One region of the Bacillus sp. SYZHCR11 genome, then DNA from elsewhere that is predicted to be linked to it. Evidence: riboswitches for the same ligand, from Rfam matches in the RefSeq annotation. Region 1 holds a riboswitch; each other region holds the start of a gene.
The links. Region 1 has a riboswitch for S-adenosylmethionine ahead of metN (methionine ABC transporter ATP-binding protein MetN). Riboswitches for the same ligand answer to the same signal wherever they lie in the genome.
Positions count from the first base shown of each region.

Region 2: linked by a shared signal. The riboswitch ahead of AC2CGA_RS05505 (bifunctional homocysteine S-methyltransferase/methylenetetrahydrofolate reductase) and the one ahead of metN (methionine ABC transporter ATP-binding protein MetN) in region 1 are both predicted to bind S-adenosylmethionine.
Region 3: linked by a shared signal. The riboswitch ahead of AC2CGA_RS01595 (2-hydroxyacid dehydrogenase) and the one ahead of metN (methionine ABC transporter ATP-binding protein MetN) in region 1 are both predicted to bind S-adenosylmethionine.

Region 1 is NZ_JBXUND010000002.1:172,247-181,910, reverse strand. Features, by position in the region: gene AC2CGA_RS07585 (3-hydroxyacyl-CoA dehydrogenase/enoyl-CoA hydratase family protein) at 1-41, shown strand, start outside; gene AC2CGA_RS07580 (acetyl-CoA C-acetyltransferase) at 52-1,227, shown strand; gene AC2CGA_RS07575 (acyl-CoA dehydrogenase family protein) at 1,246-3,030, shown strand; gene AC2CGA_RS07570 (arsenate reductase family protein) at 3,144-3,500, shown strand; gene gcvH (glycine cleavage system protein GcvH) at 3,560-3,943, shown strand; gene AC2CGA_RS07560 (YusG family protein) at 3,998-4,234, shown strand; gene AC2CGA_RS07555 (toprim domain-containing protein) at 4,304-4,669, shown strand; gene AC2CGA_RS07550 (thioredoxin family protein) at 4,672-4,992, shown strand; gene AC2CGA_RS07545 (SCP2 sterol-binding domain-containing protein) at 5,089-5,439, shown strand; SAM riboswitch class I at 5,550-5,656, shown strand; gene metN (methionine ABC transporter ATP-binding protein MetN) at 5,762-6,787, shown strand; gene AC2CGA_RS07535 (methionine ABC transporter permease) at 6,780-7,448, shown strand; gene metQ (methionine ABC transporter substrate-binding lipoprotein MetQ) at 7,462-8,277, shown strand; gene AC2CGA_RS07525 (carboxymuconolactone decarboxylase family protein) at 8,370-8,747, shown strand; gene AC2CGA_RS07520 (YuzK family famiily protein) at 8,940-9,092, shown strand; gene sufC (Fe-S cluster assembly ATPase SufC) at 9,269-9,664, shown strand, end outside.
Region 2 is NZ_JBXUND010000001.1:1,204,938-1,214,601, forward strand. Features, by position in the region: gene AC2CGA_RS05470 (YitT family protein) at 1-191, opposite strand, end outside; gene AC2CGA_RS05475 (DegV family protein) at 317-1,168, shown strand; gene AC2CGA_RS05480 (hypothetical protein) at 1,217-1,339, shown strand; gene AC2CGA_RS05485 (methyl-accepting chemotaxis protein) at 1,400-3,049, opposite strand; gene AC2CGA_RS05490 (BMP family lipoprotein) at 3,046-4,023, opposite strand; gene AC2CGA_RS05495 (CvfB family protein) at 4,194-5,090, opposite strand; gene AC2CGA_RS05500 (YajQ family cyclic di-GMP-binding protein) at 5,190-5,681, shown strand; SAM riboswitch class I at 5,782-5,904, shown strand; gene AC2CGA_RS05505 (bifunctional homocysteine S-methyltransferase/methylenetetrahydrofolate reductase) at 5,994-7,835, shown strand; gene AC2CGA_RS05510 (GNAT family N-acetyltransferase) at 7,918-8,358, shown strand; gene AC2CGA_RS05515 (pentapeptide repeat-containing protein) at 8,593-9,219, shown strand; gene AC2CGA_RS05520 (DinB family protein) at 9,392-9,664, shown strand, end outside.
Region 3 is NZ_JBXUND010000001.1:286,392-296,055, reverse strand. Features, by position in the region: gene proC (pyrroline-5-carboxylate reductase) at 1-190, opposite strand, end outside; gene rtp (replication termination protein) at 367-735, opposite strand; gene AC2CGA_RS01620 (3-ketoacyl-ACP reductase) at 1,021-1,737, opposite strand; gene AC2CGA_RS01615 (DUF948 domain-containing protein) at 1,867-2,172, shown strand; gene AC2CGA_RS01610 (hypothetical protein) at 2,238-2,999, shown strand; gene AC2CGA_RS01605 (RbtT/DalT/CsbX family MFS transporter) at 3,031-4,278, opposite strand; gene AC2CGA_RS01600 (FGGY-family carbohydrate kinase) at 4,326-5,792, opposite strand; gene AC2CGA_RS01595 (2-hydroxyacid dehydrogenase) at 5,785-6,801, opposite strand; SAM riboswitch class I at 6,923-7,015, opposite strand; gene AC2CGA_RS01590 (molybdopterin oxidoreductase family protein) at 7,162-9,225, shown strand; partial or broken gene AC2CGA_RS01585 (hypothetical protein) at 9,347-9,485, shown strand; gene AC2CGA_RS01580 (hypothetical protein) at 9,529-9,664, opposite strand, start outside.

The DNA.
Region 1 (9,664 bases):
TGCAGCATATGCTCGTCAAAGGCAAACCTTTACGGAACTAGGAGGGTGTTTATGAGAGAAGCAGTCATTGTGGCCGGTGCGAGAACCCCGGTCGGTAAAGCGAGAAAAGGATCGCTTGCAGCCGTTCGTCCTGATGATTTAGGCGCGCTTTGTGTAAAAGAAACGCTGAAACGGGCAGGCGGCTATGAAGGAAATATCGATGACTTAATTATCGGATGTGCAACACCTGAAGCCGAACAAGGATTAAATATGGCGCGGAATATCGGTGCGCTGGCGGGGCTTCCTCATACGGTGCCGGCCATTACGGTGAATCGCTACTGCTCTTCCGGGCTCCAATCCATCGCTTACGGTGCTGAAAAAATTATGATCGGCGCGGGTGATACCGTCATTGCGGGCGGTGCGGAATCCATGTCGCAAGTTCCGATGATGGGGCATGTGACACGGCCGAATATCGCTTTGGCGGAGCATGCGCCTGAGTATTACATGAGCATGGGGCATACGGCGGAGCAGGTCGCCGAAACGTACGGGGTATCCAGAGAAGACCAGGATGCATTTGCAGTCCGCAGCCATCAGAATGCCGCAAAAGCCCTTAAGGAAGGGAAATTCAATGACGAAATCGTGCCGGTTGAAGTATCGCTGACAGAAGTCGGTGATGACCATAAGCCGCGGAAAAAACAATTTACCTTTTCTCAGGATGAAGGCGTTCGTCCCGGCACGTCGGCTGACGTCTTGGCGAAGCTCCGCCCGGCTTTTTCTAAAACGGGAACCGTGACGGCCGGGAACTCTTCACAAACAAGTGACGGCGCGGCGGCTGTCATGCTGATGGATCGCGAAAAAGCATCGTCGCTCGGATTGGCCCCGCTTGTCAAATTCCGTTCCTTTGCCGTAGGCGGCGTTCCGCCTGAGGTAATGGGAATCGGTCCGATTGAAGCCATTCCGCGGGCGCTCAAGCTTGCCGGACTCGAATTACAGGATATCGGGCTTTTTGAATTGAATGAGGCCTTTGCTTCACAGGCCATTCAAGTCATCAGATCGCTCGGGATAGATGAAGAAAAGGTGAACGTCAACGGAGGCGCCATCGCGCTCGGACATCCGCTCGGCTGCACGGGGACGAAGCTGACCCTGTCACTCATTCATGAAATGAAACGGAGAAACGAGCAATTCGGCGTTGTGACGATGTGCATCGGAGGCGGCATGGGCGCTGCCGGCGTATTTGAACTCATTTAAAAAAAGGGGGAAATGAACATGAAACAGGAAACGGTCAACGTCAAAAAAGGCGGCAGCTTTCTGATTGAAGAGACGGGATATGATCAAATATTCACTCCGGAGGACTTTACAGACGAACATAAAATGATCGGCAAAACGACAGAAGACTATGTCGTCAACGATGTGCTTCCTTATATCGATGAAATTGAAAACCATCAGTTTGAGCATTCGGTCAGACTGCTGAGAAAAGCCGGAGATCTCGGCCTCCTCGGAGCAGACGTGCCTGAAGAGTACGGCGGTATCGGCCTGGATAAAATCAGTTCAGCCTTCATCACGGAAAAGTTTTCACGTGCCGGCAGCTTTTCGCTATCTTACGGCGCTCACGTCGGGATCGGTTCATTGCCGATCGTGTTCTTCGGAACGGAAGAACAGAAAAAAACCTATTTGCCGGACTTGGCTTCAGGACAAAGAATCGCGGCATACGCCTTAACTGAGCCCGGTTCAGGTTCAGATGCCCTCGGCGCGAAAACGACGGCTGTTTTGAATGAAGCGGGCACACACTATATTCTTAACGGAGAAAAGCAATGGATTACAAACTCCGCCTTTGCAGATGTCTTTGTCGTCTACGCTAAAGTGGACGGAGATAAGTTTTCCGCATTTATCGTAGAAAAGAACTATCCGGGCGTATCAACGGGACCGGAAGAGAAAAAAATGGGGATTAAGGGTTCATCGACAAGAACGCTGATTTTAGATCAGGCGGAAGTCCCGAAAGAAAATCTTCTCGGCGAAATCGGAAAAGGCCATGTCATCGCCTTTAATATCCTGAATATCGGGCGCTACAAGCTTGCCGTCGGCACAATCGGCGCTTCAAAACGGGTGATTGAGCTGTCTGCCGCTTATGCAAACCAGCGCCGGCAATTTAAAACGCCGATCTCAAGCTTCACGCTCACTCAGGAAAAGCTTGCGACGATGTCAGCGCGGCTTTACGCCATGGAGAGCTCTGTATACAGAACAGTGGGCTTATTCGAAGATAATATGAGCAGACTGACGGAAGAGGAGCAAAAAGACGGACGCGAAGTCGCGAAGTCCATCGCCGAGTACGCGATTGAATGCTCGCTCAACAAAATGTGCGGTTCTGAAACGCTTGATTACATTGCCGACGAAGGGGTTCAAATTCACGGCGGTTACGGATTTATGCAGGAATATGAAGTGGAGCGCGCCTATCGCGACTCAAGAATCAACAGGATTTTTGAAGGCACAAATGAAATCAACCGCCTGATCGTAACGAGCACGTTTCTGAAAAAAGCCGTAAAAGGTCAGCTGCCGCTCTTTGAAAAAGCAAAAGCGCTCCAAGAAGAACTCATGATGCTGATGCCTGAAGAGCCGGGCTCAGAACCTCTTGAACAGGAAAAATACATTGTCAGACAGGCGAAAAAGATCGCCCTCTTGACAGCGGGTCTCGCGGCGCAGAAATACGGCAAAGAGATTGAAGGCGAGCAGGAAATCATGGTGAACATTGCCGATATTGTCAGCGCGCTGTATGCTTTGGAATCTGCCGTCCTCAGAACGGAAAAAGCAATTGCGGCGGACGGTGCCGAAAAAGCCGCGCAGAAGCTGTTATATACGGAAATCTTTGCCCAGGAAGCCCTTCAGAACATTGAAGCGCACGCCAAAGAATCACTGATCGCCATGGAGGAAGGAGATTCCCTCCGCATGATGCTTTCCGTGCTGCGCAAACTGACGCGCCTGACGCCGAAAAACCTCATTCAGAAAAAACGTGAAGCGGCAGCCGCCGTCTTCCGTGAAGAAAAATATACAGTCTGATCACATGCTGAAAGCGCTCCTTCATCAGGGGCGCTTTTTCATGAAGCAACGTTATAGGTTTTTACAAGTGATTGTGTTAAAATAACGACGATCATTTACAAGGGGTGAAGAAGATGTCGTTAAATTTTTACTGGTACCCTAAATGCGGAACGTGCCGTAATGCGAAAAAATGGCTGGAAGACCGCGGCAAGGAAATAAACGAAATACATATCGCGGAGGAAACTCCGTCGAAAGAAGAAATTAAAGACCTCTATGAAAAGAGCGGTCTTGAGCTCAAAAAGTTTTTCAACACGAGCGGAATGAAATACCGCGAGCTGAACTTAAAGGAAAAACTGTACCATATGTCAGAGGATGAACAGCTCGAACTTCTGGCATCAGACGGTATGCTCCTGAAACGCCCGATTACGACAGACGGCGAAAAAGTCACTGTCGGCTTTAAAGAAGACCAATTCGAAAAATATTGGATGTAATGCCAGGTTCAAAGAATTATGGTATCTTCTTATTATAAGAAAAAAATGGAGGGATTTAGATGAGCACACCGAAAGATATGCGTTATTCCAAAGAGCACGAATGGGTCAAAGTTGAGGACGGAAAAGCCCGTATCGGGATTACACATTTCGCGCAAGCCGAACTTGGCGACATCGTATTTGTCGAGCTTCCGGAAGTCGGCGCCGAAATTAAAGCGGACGAGCCATTCGGCAGCGTGGAATCCGTCAAAACCGTATCCGAACTGTACGCACCGATTAACGGAACGGTGACGGAAGTGAACGAAGACCTTGATGACAGTCCTGAATTCGTAAACGAGTCTCCGTATGAAAAAGCGTGGATGATCGTCGTGGAACCGGCTGATGCTGAAGAAATCGAAAACCTCATGACTTCTGAGCAATATGACGAAATGACACAGGAAGACTGATCGGATAGCAAAGGGGCCATTTGGACACTCTATCTGTAACGGGAGGTGTCTAAAATGGCTTTTGATAAACAAAAGGTCGATGTGACGGAGAACGTCACGGGCCGCTTTCAAAACGGCCGGTTTTCCTTGTTTCATGAAAATGAAGCCATCGGCGAGATGACAGGCATGGACCAGTACGAGCTCAAACAGGGCTTTTCATTTGAAAATCAAAAATTTTATAAAACAGCCGATGTCATAAACGGCAGCGATCCGAAATATGTCGATTGCGATTATGAGAATGGCTGGTGTTAACAGTTGGCGGTGAATTTCACTGCCTTCTTTTTCAATCTGACGCTAAAACAATCGGCAGGTGACACGCTTATGTACAACGGAGATGAAAAGGTCATTATCGTAGAAGGAAAATCTGATAAAATCAAAGTCAGGGAAGTGCTCATCGAACCCGCGGAAATCGTCTGTACAAACGGGACGATCGGCCAAACCGAACTGGAAGAGTTGGCGGACCGCCTGTTTGACAGAGACGTCTATATTTTAACGGACGCAGATGACTCCGGAGAAAAATTAAGAAAACAGCTGAAACGGGAGCTTCCCGAAGCGCGCCATATTTATATAGACAGAACATACAGGCAAGTCGAGTCGTGCCCGGGCCATCATCTCGCATCTGTGCTGATCAGAGCCGGCTTTGATGCTGACACTGTATTTTTGAAAAAGAACGACCTGAGGTGGTAATCATGAAAGAACTCCAAGAAAATGAACTCGAATCGATTCAGGATGACGTTTATCTCCTGTATTTGTACACCCCGTTTTGCGGCACATGCCAGCTGGCGTCCAAAATGCTTACTGTCGTCGAAGAAATGCTGCCCGGCGCCGCCTTCTATAAAAACAACGTGAATTATTCCCCCGCATTCGCCAAAGCCTATCAGATTGAAAGCGTTCCGTGCTTTTTGCTGTTTAAAGGCGGAGAGCTTGTTGAGAAAGGATACGCCTTCCGCTCCGTTTCCTATTTATATGAGCTGATTAAACAAAAAACATCGCAAACGTTCCCGATGTGACAATATTTACAGGAAAATGTCGTGCGGTTTATAAAGGGTTCTGTCCGTTAAAAAGAGAAAGTGTATGTATGGCCATTAAAACGGGAGGTTATACGAGTGGAGAAAATAGAAGTTTCAGAGAATGACGGACAGCATCTGTTTTTGAAACCGCTATTAAACGCCTCAACGCTGCTGATTACATTCCAAGGAGAAACAGAAGCCTTAACGGTCTCAATTAACGGACAGGGAGAAATGAGAAAAACGTCGGCTTCAAAGGAGAAATCTAATTTGACCTTTTACGGAAACCAGACGGAAATCATCCATCTCCTGCATGGTGATGTCTCTTTGCAAAAGCTTATCCAAAGCGGAAAACTCAAAGTGAAAGGATCATTCAGAGCCCTGCTGAAGCTGGAGGCCATCCTCTGGCTGACAAACGGATTTTTTCAGGCGATCAGTAAACGGCCGTAACTGCCAATCTACTATGTGACAATAGCTTCCAATATTTATTTTATTGACTTTTTATCATTCGCCGTGCTATTCTACAGTAAGAATTTCCGGACGAAAATACGATATGTTTTCTCTTATCAAGAGAGGTGGAGGGAAGTGCCCTATGAAGCCCGGCAACCATCAACAATGTTGAAATGGTGCCAATTCACTCAAAGCGGTCTGCTTTGAAAGATGAGAGAAAGGCCTTTTTCAATAAGCCTTTCTGCTCATTTTTGCAGAAAGGCTTTTCTTTTGCGGAGAAACCCGGAAGATTTCTTAGAATAGTGTAAGGCGGGTGATTGCTTTGATCCATCTTCAAAATGTTTCAAAAATTTACAAAGCGAAGCATGGGGATGTCAATGCTGTCCAAGATGTCACTCTTGATATCAAAAAGGGCGAAATATTTGGAATTATAGGATATAGCGGAGCTGGTAAAAGTTCCTTAATCCGTCTCCTGAACGGCCTTGAAAAGCCGACGTCGGGAACCGTGGAAGTCGCGGGGACGGAATTAAATAAAGTAAGCAGCCGCGGGCTGAGAAAAGCGCGCCAGGAAATCAGCATGATCTTCCAGCATTTTAACCTTTTGTGGTCGCGCACCGTCCGGGAGAACATTATGTTCCCGCTGGAAATCGCCGGCGTGAAAAAAAGCGAACGGGTCCGCCGCGCTGATGAATTGATTAAACTGGTCGGATTAGAGGGGAAAGAAAAATCTTATCCGTCGCAGCTGAGCGGCGGTCAAAAGCAGCGTGTCGGTATCGCCCGGGCGCTCGCTAATAATCCGAAAGTCCTTCTGTGCGATGAAGCGACATCAGCGCTCGATCCGCAGACGACCGATTCAATTTTGGATCTTTTATCCGATATAAACGACAGACTCGGTCTGACGATCGTGCTCATTACCCATGAAATGCACGTCATCCGAAAAATCTGCAACAGAGTCGCCGTCATGGAAAACGGGAAAGTCGTTGAAGAAGGCGAAGTACTCCAAGTTTTCAGAAACCCGCGCGAACCGATGACCAAGCGTTTCGTTCAGCAGGTGACAGAACCGGAGGAGACGAAAGAAACCATCCAGCATTTTCTGCAGGAAACAGCGACAGGGAAAACGATTCAGCTTTCATTTGTCGGGCAGGCCGCCGAGCAGCCCCTCATTACGGAAATGATCCGAAACTTTGATGTGGACGTTAATATTCTGCAGGGGAAAATTTCACAGACGAAGGACGGAGCTTACGGTTCATTATTCATTCATATTGACGGTCAGGAAAAAGAAGTAGAAAACGTGATCCGGTTCATCAAAGACAAACAGGTAGAAGCAGAGGTGATCACAAATGTTTGAAAAATGGTTCCCGAACGTTGATATAACCGAGCTGTGGACGGCCACATACGAGACCCTTTATATGACGGTCATCGCTTTAGTTTTTTCATTTATCATCGGAGCGATTCTCGGTCTTCTGCTCTTTTTAACGGGCAAGGGAAGCTTATGGGAAAATAAAATCATTAACACCGTGATTGCGGCGGTCGTTAATATTTTCAGGTCTATTCCGTTTCTTATTTTAATTATTCTGCTTCTCGGCTTTACTAAGATTTTGGTCGGATCGATTTTAGGACCGAATGCCGCATTGCCGGCGCTGATTATCGGCTCCGCGCCGTTTTACGCCCGTCTTGCGGAAATTGCGCTCCGGGAAGTCGATAAAGGAGTCATCGAAGCTGCCAGATCAATGGGAGCAAAGACATCGACGATTATCTTCAAAGTGCTGATTCCTGAATCAATGCCTGCGTTAATTTCAGGCATCACCGTGACGGCCATCGCCCTGATCGGATCTACCGCCATTGCCGGCGCCATCGGTTCAGGCGGACTCGGAAACCTTGCATATGTAGAAGGCTACCAGTCCAATAATACGGATGTAACGTTTGTAGCGACAGTATTTATACTCATCATCGTCTTTATCATTCAGATTATCGGTGATGTAATTACAAATATAATAGACAAAAGATAAGGGAGGATTTACATTGAAAAAGATTGTATTAAGTGCGCTGCTGCTTGTGTTCGCGGGAGTTTTAGCCGCCTGCGGATCAAACGGCTCGAATAAAAAGGAAATCGTTGTCGCCGCGACAAAAACACCGCATGCTGAAATCTTAAAAGAAGCGGAACCGCTCTTGAAGGAAAAAGGCTACACATTAAAAGTAAAAGTGCTGAACGATTACAAAATGTACAACAAAGCGTTAGCTGATAATGAAGTGGATGCGAACTACTTCCAGCACGTTCCTTACCTTGAACAGGAAATGAAAGAAAATAAAGATTACAAACTCGTGAATGCCGGAGCCGTTCACCTTGAGCCATTCGGAGTTTACACGAAAAAATACAAATCACTGAAAGACCTGCCTAAAGGCGCGACCATCATCATGACTAACAATGTCGCTGAACAAGGCCGTATGCTGGCGATGCTTGAAAAAGCCGGACTGATCACACTTGATCCGAAGGTAAAAACGATTGAAGCGACTACGAAAAACATTACGAAAAACCCGAAAAACCTGACATTCAAAAAAATCGCCCCTGAATTAACGGCGAAAGCATATAATGAAGAAGAAGGCGATGCAGTCTTCATTAACGTCAACTATGCGATTCAAAACAAACTGAATCCGTTAAAAGATGCGATTCAAGTGGAATCAACGAAAAACAACCCGTACGCAAACATCATCGCCGTACGCAAAGGTGACGAAAAATCAGAGAAAATCAAAGCGCTTATGGAAGTGCTTCACTCTAAGAAAATCAAAGACTTTATTGAGAAAAAATACGACGGAGCCGTGCTTCCCGTATCTGAATAAAGCGAAAACCCCGGATGAATCATCCGGGGTTTTTTTCGGGTATTAATCGGAGAACTGTCCATAATAAAAAGGAAGGTTAACGATTGGAGGGAATGGCAGTGGCTCAATACCAGGATAACGGAAAAAGCGTGCATGACGCATTGAAACAATATAAAGAAGGTTTAGGCATATTCGAGCAAAAAATGCCGATGATGGGGCGGAAGTTTAATGAATTTACTGAGCAGTGTTTCTCAGCGGATTCATTAACTGAAAAAGAGAAACAATTAATCGCTCTGGGCATCAGCATCAGCGCTCAAGATGAATTTTGCATGATTTATCATACGAAGGGCTGCCTTGACCAAGGGGCCACAGAAGAAAACATCCTTGAGGTCATCAGCGTCGCGGCGGCATTCGGGGGCGGCGCGGCTCTCAGTCAGGGAGTGACCCTCGTGCAGCAGTGTATTCAGGAATTCGGACATACGACGCATTAGAATGAGCAATCGTGTGAATACCGTTTTTCAGATAAAGCGAGCGCCGGTTTCCGGCACATTCGAAAGGATTCAGGGGCACACCCTCTTTGGCCGGAGCAGCGGATCATTGTTACAATAGAAACAAATATATGAAGGGATTGATTCATTATCTGCACCAGCCAAGAGAGACTGGACCTTGACTATACGCCTGAAATGGAAAAAGCGATGCAGAAGTCACACGGCATCGGCTACGAGGAATACGGACGGCGTCTTTCAAAAAGGATGGAAGTCGAACGGCAGAGGGAGCTTGAATATCAAAAAAGCAAGTTCCTCGCAGCGCAGCTTAATGAGAAAATCGGTCAGTAAAAAAGGGTGGATTTCCGCCCTTTTTCTGTTTCAAACAGCTTTAATTACGCCTTGATCTTTGATAAACTTTAGGAATGTTCCGGGTAATATAAAAAGTTGTATTTACTTTTCATTTGTTATAAAATTAGAATGAGAATAAATTGAGAATAATGATTATATATTTTGGAGGTATAGATATGGCTGCTTCAACATTAACGATCAAGGATCTTCACGTTGAAATCGAAGGAAAAGAGATCTTAAAAGGTGTAAACCTTGAAATAAAAGGCGGCGAATTCCACGCTGTCATGGGGCCGAACGGTACCGGTAAATCCACGCTCTCAGCAGCGATTATGGGACACCCGAAATACGAAGTTACAAAAGGCAGCATCACGCTTGACGGCAAAGATGTACTGGAAATGGAAGTGGACGAGCGCGCTCAGGCGGGTCTTTTCCTTGCGATGCAGTACCCAAGCGAAATCAGCGGTGTGACAAATGCCGATTTCCTTCGCTCTGCGATTAACGCACGCCGTGAAGAAGGCGATGAAATTTCTCTTATGAAATTCATCCGCAAAATGGACGAAAACATGGAGTTC
Region 2 (9,664 bases), on a different contig from region 1:
AGGAACATGAGAACTCCTGTCGAAATATAAAAGGGGGCGTATTGATCAACGACGCTTGACAGCAGCTGGGCGACACCGGTAAAACCGCTGGCATATACATTCGCCGGTATCAGGAATAAATTCAGTCCCGCCGCATACAGAAACGCGCCGATGACGACGATTGCTAATTTTTTTACTTGTTCTAGTACCATGGCTTGCTCCTCCGCTCATTTTCATTATTAGCTTTTCCCTTAAAATAAAGTTTTGAACACTATTTTGCCAAATTTATATGATATAGTTGGCATCACTCTCACCAACCGGAAAGAAGGGAATTATGATGACAGTTCACCTTATTGCTGACAGCGCCTCTGACCTGCCGAAATCTTATATTGAAGAAAACCGGATCGGGTTCATTCCGCTGCACGTAACACTTGACGGAAACGAATATGAGGACGCGGTCACCATTCAGGCGGATCATATCTTTCAAGCGATGCGGGACGGGAAAGTTCCGAAAACATCCCAGGCATCACCGGATACGATAAAAAAAGTATTTTTACAATACGCGGAACTGGGAGAACCGGCGATATACATCGCCTTTTCCTCAGGTCTTTCCGGCACCTATCAGACGGCCGTAATGATCGCCAATGAAGTAAAAGAGGAATTTCCCGATTTTGATTTACGGATTGTAGATTCCAAATGCGCTTCACTGGGCTGCGGCCTCGCGGTGATGCACGCGCAAACACTCTGTGTTAACGGGAATACAATACAAGAAATCGAAACGTCTGTAAAGAACTTTTGCGCACGGATGAAACATATATTTACGGTCGATGACGTCGCCTATCTCGCGCGGGGCGGCAGAATTTCAAAAACGTCCGCTTTTGTCGGGGGGCTTTTGAACATCAAACCGATTCTGCATGTGGATGACGGCAGGCTCGTGCCGCTCGAAAAATTGCGCGGACAGAAGAAACTGTTTAAACGGATTATAGAAATGATGAAGGAAGAAGGCGGCGATTGGGCGGATCAAACCGTGGGAATCAGCTATGCAGATAATGAAGAGACGGCGATTGGGATGAAGGAAATGATTGAAGAAGCGTTCCATCCGAAAGAAATCATTCTTCATTCAATCAGCTCTGCGATCGGCGCCCACTCCGGGCCGGGCACGCTCGCGATTTTTTTCCTGAAGCCATAATTTCAATGCGGGCGGGCATCCTAACGGACAGAAGGGAGGCTTTGCCGCATGAAAGATGATGACAAAAAACCGTTGGACAATAACGCCGTAAATCAGAAAAAGAACCGGCTTGCCGAAAAAAACCGGCAGGCGGGAAAAAACCAGAATTCCAAAAAACCGGACCATCTGTAAAAGGAAAACAGCCCTCTTGTCTTAGAAGAAAGAGGGCTGTTTTTTGCGCACGGATGTCTGTTACAAAGTAAACCGGCGGACCTGATCGTTTAACCGCTCTGTCAGGCTCACCAGATTATTGACGCTTTCCGCCATTTTATGAAAAGAAGACAGCTGCTCAAGCGCGGAGGCAGAAATCTCTTCGCTTCCTGCAGCCGTTTCCTGAACGACGGCGCTGATGCTTTCGGCATGATGCAGCACTTGCTCACCAAGCTGTTTCGATTCGATGATCCGTCCGTCCAATTGAGTAAGCTCCGCCTTAATATGGGCGGCTTTTTGTTCAATATGGGCGAATGATTCTGACGTTTTCTCCATCAGCTCCTGCTGTCTGTCCGCTAAAGCGACGCCGGTCGTGACAGCTCCGGTAATAGATGTGATGCCGTCTTCAATTTGCTTTACCATATCGAAAATCTGCGCGGTCGCTTTGGCTGATCCGTCTGCGAGCTTCCGTATCTCCTCGGCAACGACGGCAAATCCTTTTCCGGCCTCGCCTGCTCTGGCCGCCTCGATTGCGGCGTTTAAGGACAGCAGATTGGTCTGGCCCGCAATGTCGGAAACGGTCTGCGCCATCATACTGATGCCTGCCGCATGCTCTATGAAGAGATCGGCGGCTTCGGAAATCTCTTTTGATGTCTCATTGCTTTTATCAATGGCTTGCTTGGTCTCGGCTAAAGCACCTCGCCCCGCAGCCACCGCCGCAATCGTCTCTTCGCTGCTTCTCGTCGTTTGTTTGGAACGTTCGGCGTTCGCCTTTGAATGTTCATCCATTTGTTCAATGAATTGCACCGCATGCTGCAGATCTTCTGAAATGGTTTGGGAGCCTTGCGCCATTTCTTCCGTCGATACGGACACCTGCTCGGTCATGTCCTTCAGCGTCTGGTTTTCCTTCGTCAAACCTTCCGCAAAAGTCTCGACTTCACGGCCGACCTCTCCGATCGCCTGAATTAAGGTGCGGAGCTGTTCAGCCATCATTCCGAATGAGTCATTCAGCTCTTTCAGTTCGTCCTTCCCTTTATAATCAAGCATTTCAACGGCAAGGTTCCCCGCTGCAATACGACGGGCATTTTCAGCCATGCGGCGGATCGGCCCTGCAATTCTCTTCGTCAGCCTGATGGAAGATATGACGGTGACAGCAAGTATCACGATGGTCAGCACGGCTGCGCTGTAAACGATAAACTGAATCTGGTCAGCCGTCTGCTTCTGCATGTCTTCATAGTGATCCCGGCTTTTCAGATTCAGCATATAAATATCATTCAGAAGACCGTTGATGCGGGCCGCCGTCCTTGTCGCTTCAGCCGGGCTTTTCGAATCAAGAGCAGCGTCCGCCTCCGCCTGCCACGATTCGTATTTTTTGGCGAGTTTGTCATAAGCGGCTTTGTCCGCATCGTCCGTCATCGTTTTTTTGAGCGCCGCCAGTTTGTTTGAGCTGCTTTTCATATAGCTTTGTACATCTTCTTTCTGGGCGTCTGCGAGCGTATAGGAATAGCCGGTGATGCTTTCTTTTAACGTATTAAGGTCGGCTTTTGCTTCCTGGACGTTTAACAGCGCGTCCACTTCATCTTCATTTGAAGCCTGAATCTTCATCATGTTTACGATGGTAAAGCCGATGACGGCGGCGAAGCAAATCATCGTAACGGCTGCGTTAACGAGCAGCCTTGTCCGTAATGTCACTTCAGATCGCCTCCTTTTTCAATCAGACTGTTTTTCATATCCGTGATCTTTTTCGTCAGCCCGCCTGCGTTTTTGACAACTCTGATCTTGGCTAAGTCCATGCCGTTTTCCTTCAGTCCGTAAACGATCTCACCGCTTTTGATCTCCTTGTTGTCTTTTAAATCTTTCGCCAATTCATAGATGACATGGTCGACGTTTTTCACTAAAGAAGAGATAACGGCGTGCTCGGCGGTGTAATATTGATCGCTGTCAACACCGATGGCGTATACTTTTCGCGCCTCCGCTTCTTTCAGTGCGCCGACACCCGTGAAGCCGGCCGCCGTAAACAGGACATCGGCTTTTTTTCGGATCATGTTTTGGGCGATGCGTTTCCCGAGCTTATCATCATCAAACGTACCGCTGATTTCCGACAGCACGCGGATGTTCGGTTTGACTGATTCCGCGCCTTTCAGATAGCCTTTCTTAAACCGTTTAATGACATCGGCATCTGAACCGCCGATAAATCCGATCGTGCCGGTTTTGCTCGTCATAGCCGCGAGCGCTCCGGCTAAGAAGCTTCCTTCATCCTCTTTAAACGTGACGGAGGTGACATTATCCAGGTCTGATACAGAATCAATCAGCACAAACCGCTGCTTCGGATATTTTTTGGCGACCTTTTCTAAATCCGCCTGCATGCTGTAACCGAGCCCCACAACAAGATCATTGCCTTCCCGGACAAGCTGGGTCAGTCCTTTTTCGTACGTATCGGTGTCTTTTATTTCTCTGTAATCAAATGTGATGCCGAGCTCGTCTCTTGCTTTCATCAAACCTTGAAAGCCAGAATCATTAAATGATTGGTCGCCGAGGCCGTTGTCTGTCAGCATGATGCCGATTGTTTTCGTTTTTTCAGCCGCCGCCCCCTCGGATTTGCCGGCACATCCCGCCGTGCTGAGCGCAAGCAGCAGTACAGCCGCAAATATCGCCATTTTTCTCATTGAAACTCTCCTTTTGTTTTTTTCTATAGTTATATATCGGTTCGGATGTCAGAATATTTTATTTCAATAAAATATGTATGTTCGGCAGGGTGATAAACAAATGAGGGCATAGAAGCTTTTGAGAAAATAAAAAACACCGGTTTTGGTTCACCGATGTTTTTGCAGAAAATTTATTGTTTTTCGTATGTCCAGCCGTCTTTCTGATACACTTTGCCGTTTTTCATCAGGTGCCCGAGCGCCCGCTTAAAGGCGGCTTTGCTTAAATGAAACCGTTCGCGGATATCGTCAGGATCGCTTTTGTCTCCGTAAGGCATCGCGCCGTTTCTTGATCTCAGATAGGTCAGAATCTCCTCCGCGTCAACCGAAAGCGCATCCTGCTTTCTCGGCAGCAGGGACATGTTGACGGAGCCGTCTTCCTTCACCTCGATGACACGCCCCGTCACGCGGCTGCCGAGTCTCGGCTCTTCTTTTCTTTCTGAAGGGTGAATAAACGCGCGGATGCCTTCATCGGTAATCAGAAAAGAGCCTGATGCGATCAGTCTGTACACCGTGCCTGTCAGGTCTTTATTCATGACGTCTTCCTCTGCATCCGTAAATAATTCACTGATGATATCCTCAGGCGCCGGCTTGGCAAACATGCGTCCGCGGCTTGTCACCTTCAGCATGCAATACAGTCTGTCGCCTTTTTGCGGCCAGACGGATTTGTACGGAGGCAGGTGCTCCGTTGCGACGAGCGCGTCTTTTGACAGACCGACGTCGACGAATACGCCCATATCCTCCACAGCGTCCGTCACTTCCACCCATCCGTAGTCATAAAAGCTGATGAGCGGCTTTTTCATCGTCGCCGCGAGTCTTTCCTGATGATCGACGTAAATAAATACGTCCACTTCATCTCTGTCTTCAATATCCTCTGTAATTTCACTGTTATGTAAAAGAACCGTATCCTCGCCGTCGGTTAAAAAATAACCGAAATCGGTTTGATGATCTATACTAAGCGTGAGCTGCTGCCCTGGTCTCATGTTATCGTCCTTCCTGATTCGCCCGTATGGGGCTGATGTTTTTCTCATTTTTTCCAATATGCATAAATTCATGCTTTATGCAGTTGGACATTTCTCTTTATTCTACTATAATCAACTCATAAGTGAAATGTTATAGGAGGTTTTCTCATGGCAAAAGAAAGTTCTTTTGATATTGTATCCAAAGTTGAATTTCCCGAAGTGCAGAATGCGATTCAGATGACGCTGAAAGAAATCGGCACGCGCTATGACTTTAAAGGATCTAAAAGCGATGTAACTTTAGAAAAGGAAGAACTTGTCCTGATTTCTGATGACGAGTTTAAACTGAATCAGCTCAAAGATGTGCTGAGCGGCAAGCTGATCAAACGGGACGTGCCGACGAAAAACATTGAATACGGCAAAATCGAAAATGCCTCAGGGGGCACGGTGCGCCAGCGCGCGAAGCTTGTACAGGGCATTGATAAAGACAGCGCCAAAAAAATCAACGCGGTGATTAAAAACTCCGGCTTGAAGGTAAAGTCGCAGATTCAGGACGACCAAGTGCGCGTCACCGGAAAAAATAAAGATGATCTGCAGCAGATTATTGCAGCCGTCCGCGGGGCAGACCTGCCGATTGACGTTCAATTTATTAATTTTAGATAAATTATGTGATTCCTATTGATTATTGTCTCTATTTTCGGTAAATTTGGAGAAAGGGATTTTCACAGTTAAGTTTTGGAAACCCATGACAATTACATGAACGTTCTTATCAAGAGAAGCCGAGGGACTGGCCCGACGACGCTTCAGCAACCGGTGTAATGGTTTAACCCAAACCATGACCAAGGTGCTAAATCCAGCAAGCTAAAAACAGCTTGGAAGATAAGAAGAGAGACAAATGATTACAGAGTCTTCTTCTTAAGAAGACTTTTTTTATTTCTCTTTTTTCCTTGCTGAATGTGACGAAGGAGGCAAACAATGGGACTATTACAAGACTTAAAAGAACGGATTTTAATCGGAGACGGCGCGATGGGCACTCTCCTCTATTCCTACGGCATTGACAGATGTTTTGAGGAACTGAACGTATCAAAGCCCGAGGAAATCAAGCGGATACATAAGGCTTACGTGGAAGCCGGGGCAGACATCATCCAGACAAATACGTACGGCGCGAATTTTATTAAGCTCTCAAGATACGGACTTGAGGATGAAACGAAAAAAATCAATCAGGAGGCGGTCAGAATCGCGCGCGCTTCCTCAGACGGCGCTTATGTATTGGGAACGATGGGCGGCATCCGCACATTTAACAAAAACGCCTACAGCCTGGAGGAGATTAAACGCAGCTTTCGGGAGCAGCTTTATTTATTGCTTTACGAAGAGCCGGACGGTCTGCTCCTGGAAACATACTATGATTTAGAAGAGGCGCGCGAAGTGCTGAAGATAGCGAGAAAAGAAACGGAACTTCCGATTATGCTGAACGTATCCATGCACGAACAGGGCGTGCTGCAGGACGGAACGCCGCTTCGGGAAGCCCTCAGGTCAATTGCCGATCTCGGCGCTGACATAACGGGAATCAATTGCCGGCTCGGCCCGTACCACATGATTGAAGCGCTCACCGAAGTGCCGATATTCCGTGACGCTTATTTATCGGTCTATCCGAACAGCAGCCTCCCGTCTTTAGAAGAAGGCCGGCTTGTTTATGATACGGACGATGCCTATTTCCGGGAGAGCGCCGTACAGTTCCGCACTCAGGGCGCGCGCATTATCGGCGGCTGCTGCGGTACGACGCCAAACCATATCAGAGCCATGGCTGAAGCGGTCCGCGGACTTTCTCCCGTCACTGATAAAGAAGTGAAAATCAGACGGGAAGAAGAAGTCATCTCCGTCCGGAATGAACGGACCGAGCCGGGTTTAAACGAAATCGCCGCTCAAAAACGGTCAATTATCGTAGAGCTTGATCCGCCGAAAAAATTGAATTTTGACAAATTTCTGCAAGCGGCGGCTGAATTAAAAGAAACCGGCATAGAAGCGCTGACGCTCGCCGACAATTCATTGGCGACACCGCGGATCAGCAATGCCGCCTGCGGTTCATTGCTGAAAGAACGCCTTGATATCCGTTCTCTCGTTCACATTACATGCAGAGACCGCAACATCATCGGCCTTCAGTCACATTTAATGGGGCTGGATACGCTCGGGCTTACCGACATTTTAGCCATCACGGGCGATCCTTCAAAAATCGGCGACTTTCCGGGGGCTACCTCCGTCTATGATTTAACGTCCTTTGACTTGATCAGGCTGATTAAACAATTCAACGAGGGCATTTCTTTATCAGGGAAACCGCTCGGCAAGAAAACGAACTTTTCCGTAGCCGGAGCATTTAATCCGAATGTCCGCCATCTTGATAAAGCGGTAAAACGGCTGGAGAAAAAAATCGAGTGCGGAGCTGACTACTTCGTGTCCCAGCCTGTCTACTCGGAGCAGCAGCTCATTGACATTCATCATGAAACGAAACATCTCAAAACACCGGTGTATATCGGAATTATGCCGTTAACGAGCAGCCGCAACGCAGAGTTCATTCATCATGAAATCCCGGGCATTAAGCTGTCAGACAGCATCCGGGAAAAAATGGCGCTCGCCGGCGAAGACAAGCAAAAGCAGAAAACCGAAGGCCTCGCCATCGCCAAGTCGCTTCTCGACACGGCGTGCGAACTGTTTAACGGAATTTATTTAATCACCCCGTTTCTCCGTTCTGATTTGACATCAGAACTTGCAGCTTATATTAAGCAAAAGGATGAAAAGCGGGCTGATGTATATTTGCATTGACGCGGAAGAGGCCGCCTGATATGACAGGCGGCTTTTTCATGGTACGATACAGAAAAAGAATCAAGCAAAGGAGGATTTTTTCATGGTTGAAGTAAAACCCATCACCGCAGAAGACACATACGCGATCAGACACAGCGTGCTGCGCCCCCATCAGACGATTGAGGATTGTAAATATGATCAGGACAGCGTCAAAGGAGCATTTCATCTCGGAGGTTTTTACGACGGGACATTGATCAGCATCGCTTCTTTCTACCCGCAGAACCAGCAGGCTTTACAGGCGGCGCCCGCCTACCAGCTGCGCGGCATGGCAACGCTTGAAGAATACCGGACGCAAAAAGCGGGAAGCACGTTAATCGCCTATGCGGAACGAAAACTGGCAGATATGGGGGCGGCGCTTGTCTGGTGCAACGCCAGATGTCACGTGAAGGGATATTACGAAAAGCTCGGCTGGAAAAGCACGGGCAGCCCCTTTGACATACCCGGCATCGGCCCGCATGTGATCATGTATAAAGAACTCGCCTGAAACAGACAAAAGCCCTTGGCATCCCTTATAAGGGCTTTGTTTTGTTATCTTTCGGCGTGCCGGATGAGTTCAAACGAAATGAAGCTTTTATAAGCGCCGCTATTGACGCGATCCCGCTTTGATATTACCCTTTGTTCAGTAAGCAACACGCAATTCGGCAAGGGTGGGCAGGGGCGAAAACGATATCTGCCAATTGCCGATTTCAGCTATTATGTTTAGAAAAGGGAGTATGAGATGAATACGATCCAAAAACCGAAAATCCCGAAAGAATTGCCGGTGCTTTCTTTCACTGAAGCGCTTCAGGATGAGGAGCTCAAAGAAGTCATCATTGAAAACGGCATCGTAAACGGCAAACTGGACGGCCTGCGCGCCGAAAAAGTCATTTTCAGAAACACCGTTTTTACGGATGTCTCTTTCAGACATATGGAATGTACGGATGTCCTGTTTGACAAATGTGATGTCTCAAACGCTGATTTCAGCGGAAGCATCATCCATAGAACGGCGTTTCAGCATTCAAAACTTCTCGGCTTGAATCTGGCGGATTCCGCCATGCGTCATGTACGGTTTGAAGACTGCCTCGCAAATTACAGCTCCTTCAGCTATTCCAATATGAAGCATGTCCGTATTGACTCGTGCGGCCTTTCAGAAAGTGAGTGGAATGATGCCGTTCTTGAATACACAGATCTTGACGTCTGTGATTTGAACGGCGCAAACTTCATCGGCACGTCTCTTTTTAATATGGATATCAGCACGTGCACATTTGATCATCTGCACGTCTCGCTTGATAAGCTGAAAGGATGCCGCATCTCTCCGTCTCATGCCGTTACATTCGCAGAAGCGCTCGGCGCCATCGTGACGTAATCTTTTATTAAACGAAACCGCGGATACAGGCGGCCGGCTCCTCGGCATCCTGAATCAATGCTCGGCATTGGTGATGTGGGGTGCTGCTTTTTATTTTGCGGCGCTTTTGTTTCGATAAAAGGAATTCGGCCAGGTCATGTTGAATGTACCGGAAGGAAGAGGGGGAATTGGAATGTCAGACATTTTAAAGCTGTATCACTACCACAGATGGGCCAATGAGCAAGTTATTCAGCATCTGAAGACCCTGCCCGCGGCAAGCTTACAGCAGGAACTGGATAGTGTTTTTCCGACTTTGAACGCCGTGCTTGTGCATATATGCCGGGCTGATTACATTTGGCTTCACGTGCTTTACGGAGAAACTTACGAACAAATCGTCTCGCAGTTTGATCAATTTGAAAAGCTTGACGGAGATTTTGAGGCGATTGAACATAGAATGACTGAACTG
Region 3 (9,664 bases), on a different contig from region 1:
TGTCAAAAGCAATGCCTTGAATTCCGTATTGATGTTCCAATTCAGCGAGTCGCTCTGTATTGCGGCGGTTTGTCACGCAGATGTTTTGGTTGGGAATTTTTTTTGCGCGGACCATGCCTGATATCATTCCTTCAGCCATTGATCCTGCTCCGATAAAAGCAACTTTCTTTTGATCTAAGATCGGTAACATCTCCCTTGTTCGTATTTTGTTCGTATTTTTCACACGTTTTTTATGTTACCACTTCAGGAGTCGATGTCAAGTTTGGAGGTTTTATTGATATGTATTGTTCCGAGCCTGTTATTATGTATAATGAATCACAGAACAAACCTTTTGAGCCCGGGAGGCCGGGTGCGTTCCGGCCGGATTTAAAAATTATCTGAAATGGCTTTTTCTATCAGCTTTTTGCAGCGGTCAAGCTCTGTCTTCAGCTGTTTTTTGTAAAGCTTCGCAGCTTCATAGTCTTTAAATTGATAGAGAACGACTTCCTGGAGTTTGGCTCCCTCTTTTTTCACTTTTACTTGCTTTAAAATCCCGTCATCCAAAAGTTCGTGAAGTGAACGGTACACCTCGGTATGATTCGGCTTAAAACCGATGGGTTTAAATTCCGAACGCAGCACCTCGAGAAGCTTCAGTCCGTAAAGCCGTTCCTGCTCTGTCATTGTAATCATGTAAAGCTTTAAAAAGGCTCTTTGTTTCACTAAAAAACCGGTTGAACTTCTTTTTTCTTCTTTCAATATGTGCCCACCCTTCCTTCTAACAAATTATTCCATGTACTAAATATTCTCTTTATATCCCGTTTTCCCTTTTATTGTTCGGACAGTTTGGTTTGTATTGATTTGTTTTTTGGATGCGGGGAAAAATAACCTTAGTGAACATTTGGTACATAGTTCATTTAGTTTAATTATAGCTGATATCGGTTTCTTTTTCACTCTTTTTTCTGCAAAAACGGATCTTTATGCCTATTTAATCCGGTTGCGAAAACAAAAAAAGACCCGTCACGAAGACAGGTCCCCTTTTGTTTAAGGATTAGTTGACCACAAACCGGCAGTTTTGATGAAAATGCGCGGATGTAATTTCAATTGAGCAACCATATATTCTGCAAGATCCTCAGGCTGCATGACTTTTTCCGGATTGCCGTCTGTCAGATTTAATTCAATAGACATGTCGCTTGCAACCGTGCTCGGAGTCATTGCGCTGACACGGATATTGTGTTTTCTGACTTCCTGCATGAGAGATTCGGTCAAACCGAGAACGGCAAATTTAGAAGCGCTGTACGCACTTGTCGCCGCGGCGCCTCTTTGGCCCGCCGTAGAAGAAATATTAATGATATCTCCTGATTTTCTCTCAATCATTTCAGGAAGAACGGCGCGTGTCACGTGGTATACACCCATTACATTAACTTGAATGATGTCTTCCCACTCTTGAGGCGTAAGATCCAAAAATCCGCCGAATTTGCTGATTCCGGCATTGTTAATCAGGATGTCAACCTCACCGAGTTCTTCTTTAATAGAGGAGACGGCTTGTTCAACCTCTTTTTGGTTTTTTACATCGGCAGCAGCGAATGATGCCTTTACACCAAGGGCTTTCACTTCTTCCGCAACCTTTTCGACATTTGCTTCTGTACGGCCGATTAAACCGATATTGACTCCTTCTTTGGCTAAAGCGATAGCGGCGGCGCGGCCGATTCCTCTGCCCGCACCCGTGATAAGAGCCGTTTTGTTTTGTAAGCTTTCCATGTCTTTCACCCTTTCTGAATGTCCTTATGTACGATTTCACATTATAAGCAGAAAAAAAACAATTAGCAAATAAAATGATTCAGCACGATCGGTAAAGGGTATCAACTGAAAAAAAGGAGTGAAAAGCAGATGATCATCATTTTGTATATCAGTGCTGCCGTTGCGGCTGCCGCATTAATTTATGCAGCCGTATCCGCCGTGCATTTTAAAAGAAACACAGCGCCTGATATAAAGAAGATTAACGCCGCGACAGCGTCCATGCAGACGTCTGTTGAAGAAATCAAAACAGAAACCCGTTTGTTATCACAAAAGCAGAAAGAACTGCAGGAAGACTTTCTTACTAAAAAAACAGCCGTGCAAACGACGGCAGCCGAAGTTAAAGGAACGCCTCACGTCCTGAAAATGCTCTGGAACGCCGGTAAAAGCGGTTTATGAGCCTGCATGTCATCCGACGTTTTTGATGACACTAAGAGAAACTGGCGGATTCAAGGAGGCATAACATGATTTGCGATCGTGAGCGGCTTGCGCATTTTTTGCAGCAGCTTAAAGCATTATCATCTTCGGGAGGATTTACAAAATCGGATTTGCTGACTCCGGAGTTCCATTTAGCCAAGGACGGAGATCTGGATATGTATTATTCGCCTCATAATGAGTATATCAACCCACATGCTGCGGTTGTCATCTCCGGAATTACACCCGGTTTTTTTCAGATGCAGCGGGCGTACAAAGCAGCGGCACAGCTTTTAAAAAACGGCGAATCTCTTGAGGTGATAGCATATGAGACAAAAAAAGCGGCCGGACTTTCCGGTTCCATGAGGCAGCACATCATCGAAATGCTTAATGAATGCGGTCTGCCGGCCGCGCTTCACGTTGAGGATTCATCCCGGTTTTTTGATTCAAAAAGGGAGCTGCTTCATACGACATCCGTTATCAAACACCCTGTTTTTTATAAACAGAAAAACTATACGGGACACCGGCCGGCCATCAGCAGATCAGCTCTTCTCAGCCGTTACGCGCTGACATGTTTTCCGGATGAAATAGAAATGATGAAAAAAGACATTCTGCTTATCCCTCTCGGAAAAGCAGCAGAATCAGCCTGCCGCACGCTGAAGAAGAACGGCAGAATGGGCCATGCGGTCATTCTGGAAGGCTTCCCGCATCCGTCCGGAGCAAACGGACATCGTTTCAAACAATTTCACGAAAACAAACAATCGTTACGTGAACAAATTCAGCGGTTTGCCGGGTTTCTTCAGCAGCCGTAAAAAAACGCCCCGAATTTTCGGGGCGCTGCTGTTAAGAAGCGTATTCAGGCAATGCTTTATTGTGTTTTGCCGTTTTCTCTTCAGGTATTTTGATTTGATTTGTCAAGATCGCACTTACGAAATAGAGCGCTGCGAAAATCCATACAACGCCTTGTGCGCCGACAAGCCCGATGAACGCCCAGGCAAGCGCGGGGCCGACAAATGCCGACAGGCCCGCAGCCAGATTTAACACAGACATGGCAGCACCTTTATTGCTGCCGGCCGCCGTCGGCACGATAGCCCCGATCGGAACGAACCCGGCGAGGAGCCCTCCCCATATAAAACCGACAATGCTGACGAACAGCAAATTCCCATGTGATACAACAGGAGCATAATATAATAAAAGAGTAAAAATGCCGCAGCCCACTCCTCCGAACCACATGACAGTCTTTTTCCAGCCGAAGGCATCGCCGACTGCGCCGAAGATTAAGTTAAAGACGATATTTCCGAGAAAAATCGTTCCCCAAATTTGCAGCCATACATTTGTAGAAATGCCGTGCTGCGCCATATGCATCGGGAGGAATACCGGAAATCCATATGTTCCGATGCTGTTAATGATCCGAATGATCCCCCCAGAGAGCACGCACGGATTTTCAGCAAGGATGGTGATTCCCTTCATTAATTCCTGCGCCTTTTCCCGCTTATCTGCCTTTTTCTTTTCAAAGCGGTCCCTATTTAAAATCAAAGCAAAAAACGCGCCGAGGCATACCCAGAAAATTGAACTCCACAGCGTATTCAAATAGCCGAAGGATTTGATGGCCCAGCTTGAATACCAAGCACCGAATACAAACATCCCGCAGCAATATGCAATCCAGAACCAGCCGACCGCCGTACTGAGCCTGTTTTTCGGCGACCGGTAAATCACCCATGTCAAAAATGAATAGGCAAACAGCGGGTAACCCAGCCCTTTAATAAAATACGTGACATACATCACCGGCAAATTAAGATTCTCAAATCCGTATGCGATAAACGCGGCTGTTCCGATGACGTAAAACAACAGCCCCATAAACATCGTCCGCTTTGCGCCGAAGGCTTCGAGGCAGACCCCTGAAAACCACGACGCCACAGCAAGAGAAATACCGTAAACCGTAAACAGGGATGCTGATTGCTGTACCGTCAAGCCGTTTTCAACTAAAAACGGGCTGAGCCAGCCTTGTTCAAGGCCGTCTCCCATCATAAACAGCACGACCCCTAAAAATCCCCAGGCGAGCTGTTTCGGAATTCCTATTTTATTAAGCATTTTTGTTCCTCCTCAGCAATCTTTCATGTTGTCATCTCATCCCCAAGTCAGCCTTTCACCGCCGGCTGAAAATGAGTAAATAATTTTTGGGTATGTTTCCATTCTTCATATAGGAAGAGATCCGTCTGATCCGCTTCCGGCTCAATTACCTTTGTGCAGGTCGAAAGCTCTGCTTTCACACCGAGAGCTTCGTTGCAAATCATCACCGCTCCCATTGCGGATGCCTGGCTGAACCCCTCTCTCTTATAGATTTTCTTTTGAAGAAGGTTAGCAAGAAACTGCGTCAAAGCATCACTTTGGAAACCGCCGCCGCACACCTTCACATAATCTTGTGAAAAGGAAGCCGCCTCTGTTAACGCCTCATAGTTCCATTTGATTGAAAAAGCGATTTCCAGCAGTGCGGCTTTGACAAAATGGGCTCTGCTTAAGTTTTGGGACAGCGGAGCGTCAAAAATAAATCCGCCTTTTGCCAGTGCGTTTTTCTCAGGAGATAAATAGGAGCCTAACGCAGATATACAGGCATGATCATGTTTCGGCAGACTTGCGATTTCCCGTTCCATGACGCTGTAGGATTCATTCGGATAAAAAATGGATTTTAATTTTTGATAATTGAGTCCTGTTACACCCGGATTCGTTTCTAGAAGCCATTCACCTTCTTCTGTATGGCAATTCAGCCATGCATTCTCTAAACTTTCGGTTCCGGTCTCCGCTGTTATCTTTGTAATCGGCGTCGTCGTGCCGGATACGATGACGATATCTCCCGGCTTTGCATCTGCACTTTTGATGGCAAGCTGTGTGTCTCCCCCGCCTGCAATCACAGGCACTCTTTCAGAAAGACCGAGCACCGCCGCTTTCTTAAACGTTAACATTCCGACAACCGTCCCAGATCGGACGAGTGAAGGAAGAATGGCAGAAGGCACACCGAAGATGTTGCATAATTTCTCTGACCACGCCTTTTTCCTTACGTCAAACAGCAGTGTTTCAGCAGCCTGTGACGGTTCATAGCTTAAAATTCCGCTCAGCTCAAATGTCACCCAGTCACTGATGCTTGTGATACACTTCACTTCTTTCCATAAAGACGGCTGTCTGGCTTTTAATCCGACAAGTTTCATGGCGGAAAATAAAGCGCTCGGTAGACGTCCGGTTTGCTGATGCACTTCTTCTTCTGCCTCAATCCCGCCTTCCCATTCACGCCCTCTGTTATCAATGTTGGGCAGACCGAGAAATGCCTTTTTATCTTTATTGATCAAAACGATTCCCTGCCTCTGGCTTGTTGAGGTGATTCCGATTAATGTAATATGAGGGCTCTTGGCAATAGCCTTTCTTGCCATAGCGCTGATTTGCGTCCATAACCCTTCCGGTGAGAAATATCGTCCGTCCGGATAAAGCGGATCCGTCACATATTCAATGTCTTCCCTTTCAAGCGCGGTCACTTCGCCGCCGGCAGTCACGACCGCGACTCGCGCATTCCCAGTCCCGATGTCAAATACAAGGTAGCCTTTTTGTTCAGCCATTACAGCCTCCTGCTTCCGTTTCAAGTTCTCTTTTGTTATAAAGTTCACGTATTGAGCAGGTTTGATCTTGTTTCCATTTGAAAAGCGCTTCATTTAAAATCTTCACATGATGATCTTCCACTTCAAATGTTGCGCCCGCTAAATGGGGAGTCGCGAACACATTCGGCAAAGAGATCAATTCATAATCAGAAGATTCAGGCGGTTCGTGATAAAACACGTCAAGGATCGCTCCCTTAATCCGCCGTTCTTTCAGCACCCGCAGCAGCTCTTCCCTGTCTGTAACCGCCGCTCTTGACGTATTGACAAAAACAGCTTCCTGTTTCATCAATTGAAAGTGCCGGGCGCCGATAAGGCCGATGGTTTCTTCTGTGCGCGGCAAGTGAACGGAAACAATATCACTTTCAGAAAATACCTGTTCAATCGTCGTTTTTTCATACTCCCGGTTTTCATGACGGACAAATGGATCATAGTAAAGCACCTTGCAGTCAAAAGCGGCCAATAGCCTGGCGATTCTCTGTCCGACAGCTCCGAAACCGATAAGGCCGACTGTTTTCCCCGTCAGCTCATTTCCTCTGAATTTGACGTAAGCCTGCAAATAATCACCATTCCACTTTCCGTCCTTCAGCCACTGATGGGAAGAATACGTATGACGCAAAAATGAAATCACATTTCCGATAAACATTTCAGCAACGGCCTGGGCATTGCGGGCCGGTGTAAAGAAAACGGGGATTTTTCTTTTAGTCGCCGCCGCAATATCCACATTAGACGGCATTCCTCTGCAGACACCGATAAAAGCGGAATCCGGCAATATGTCAATAACACGCTGAGACACCTCATCAAGTTCGGTTATAAGCCCCGACGCGTTTGTCTCATGAATCATCCGGATCAATTCATCTTCCCGATAGGCCCGGCCGTGCTTCTTCCACGGCCGGTGCACAGTCCGGCCGAACAGCTCAGCCAGCTCCTTCAGCCCCTCGTCGTGATATGGCGCGGTAATTAAAACCGTCATGGTGCAAAACATCCTTTTCACATAAATTTTTTCATAAAAAAATCTCTTTCCTCAAAGAAGGAAAGAGATTCATATACCGTCTTTATCCGCTTGAAGCGCACAAATATGTATAGACCATTCTTTCCTATCTTTCAAGCATACGCTTGCTGGAATTGGCACAATAAATGTTGCCGAGGTTTCATAGGGCCAGTCCCTCCACCTCTCTGGATAGAAAATAAAATGATGAAATTGTCAGGCTGTTTAAAAGAATAAACTCATCATAGAAAAGTCTTTCCGTAATGTCAACACTTTTTTCTGAATTGACGTTCGATTTTGAAATGTTATAATGCTTACAATATAAACAAAGAGGAGAAATGGGCTATGAATTCTGCTGCAACACAGCCGAACGGGGTCTTTAAGTCGGTGTGCTCACTAGACTGTCCCGATCAATGCGGCTTGCTTGTGACAAAAAAAGACGGAAAAATCGTTAACATTCAGGGAGACCCCGATCACCCGGTCACATCAGGGAATATTTGCAACAAAGTCAGACACATGGCTGAGCGTATTTATGATGAGAAGCGCGTAACCGTTCCGTTAAAAAGGATCGGTAAAAAAGGTGAAGCCGCGTTTGCGCCTATTTCCTGGGAGGAAGCAATCAATACAATCAGTTCGCGCTGGAAAGAGCTTATTTCCGAAGAAGGAGCGGAAAGCATTCTTCCGTACAGCTTTTACGGCAATATGGGAAAACTGGCGGCAGAGGGAATGGACCGCCGTTTTTTCCATCGTCTCGGAGCGAGTCATCTCGAACGGACGATCTGCAGCAAAGCCGGTTCTGAAGGCTATAACTATACAATGGGAGAAGGAGCGGGTACTGATCCGGAGGAGACCATACATGCTAAGCTCTTTATTTTTTGGGGAATCAATGCCGTCAGCACGAATATGCACCAAGTCATGATTGCTCAAAAAGCCCGGAAAAAAGGGGCTAAAATTGTCGTTATCGATGTACATAAGAACCAAACCGGCCGGCTTGCTGATTGGTTTATTCCCATTCGTCCCGGCACAGATGCCGCACTCGCCCTCGGTATCATGCATATCTTATTCGCTGAGAACCTTCACAATGAAGCATTTCTCACAGAATACACCGAAGGCAGTGACGAATTAAAAGCGCATGTCAAACACTATGATCCGGAAACGGTTTCTGCTATTACAGGCGTTAAAGCCGACGATATCAGACGCCTTGCGAGAATGTACGGAGAAACCTCCCCTTCCCTTATCAGGATCGGAAACGGCATTCAGCACCATGACAATGGCGGAATGATCGTCCGCACCGTCTCCTGCCTTCCGGCTGTTACAGGGCAGTGGCTCAACACCGGAGGAGGCGCAATCAAGCACAACAGCGCGGTATTAAACTATAACAGACAAGCGCTCCAGCGGCCTGATCTGCTTTACGGCCGGAAGCCGCGATCATTTAATATGAACAGGCTCGGAAGCGTTCTTTTAGAAACAAAACCGCCCGTGCGCTCCCTGTTTATTTACGGTACGAATCCCGCAGTGGTGGCGCCGGAAGCGAATAAAGTCAGAAAAGGCCTGCTGCGGGAGGATTTATTTACAGTCGTTCACGATCTGTTTTTAACGGAAACCGCCAAATATGCGGATATCGTGCTCCCCGCTGCATCCGCATTTGAAAACACGGATTTTTACACGTCTTACTGGCATCATTTTATTCAGCTGCAAAAACCAGTGATCGAACCCTACGGGGACAGCAAATCGAATACGGAAGTGTTCCGTCTGCTTGCCGGAGCAATGGGATTTACCGAGCAGGAGCTTCAGGATTCTGATGAAGAATTAATCAGACAGGCGCTGGACTTTCCCGACAATCCGTATATCGAGGATATTGATTACGAAGCGCTCTCACGCCATTCCTTCATGAAAGCCAAACGGAAAAAACCGCTTTTTCCGGGAAAGCTCAAGACACCGAGCGGAAGAATTGAATTATATTCGGAAAAGATGAAACAGGACGGTTATCCGGCGCTGCCGACACACATCCCTCTTGAGAGCGATGACGATTTTCCGCTTTTATTTGTCCCGGGACCGAATCATAATTTTTTGAATTCGACATTTTCAAATAACGAAAAACACGTAAAACTGGAAAAAGCGCCAAAGCTTTTCATTCATACAGAAGATGCTGTACGCCGGAACATAGAAGACGGAGAAACCGTTAGAGTTTGGAATCACCGCGGTGAGTGCGAATTGACAGTTTCGGTCGGCGAACAGGTGCTTCCCGGCGTTGCGGTGAGCCAAGGTCTTTGGGCCGATATGGATGATAAAAAACAGCTCGTCAATTCGCTCACGCCCGATCGGCTGGCGGATATGGGCGGAGGCGCTGTTTTCTTCTCCGGAAAGGTGCAGGTGGAAAAGCTCAGCAATCAAAACCGTCCGCAATAAACGCACGGCGGTTTTGCTGAAGGCTGAATCCTCCGGCCGGCTTCACCGTATAAAAAATGATAACGTTTATTGGAGGTTTGGATATATTACCGGCATCGGAATCGCTTTAGCCGGATATTTCATCGGAGACGGATTGAAAACTTTAACTCACCTGATCCTCATGAACATCTGACATTCCGCATATCACGAGAAACGGAAAGCGGTATGTGCAGAAACCGGCATTAAGAGAATGGCTGACTTCCATGCTGGAAAAAGAATAACAGCTGCCATGAAAAGCGGGAAGAGTTTTTCTCTTCCCGTTCATTAAGGTTTGCCCCCCTGCCTCTCTTCAACCCCAAACATACGACGGATATCGTTCTTACGTAACGAAACATCCCCTTCTTTTGATTTCAAATAAAACCCTTTCTTATATAACCGTATGACTTCCTCATATGTAAGC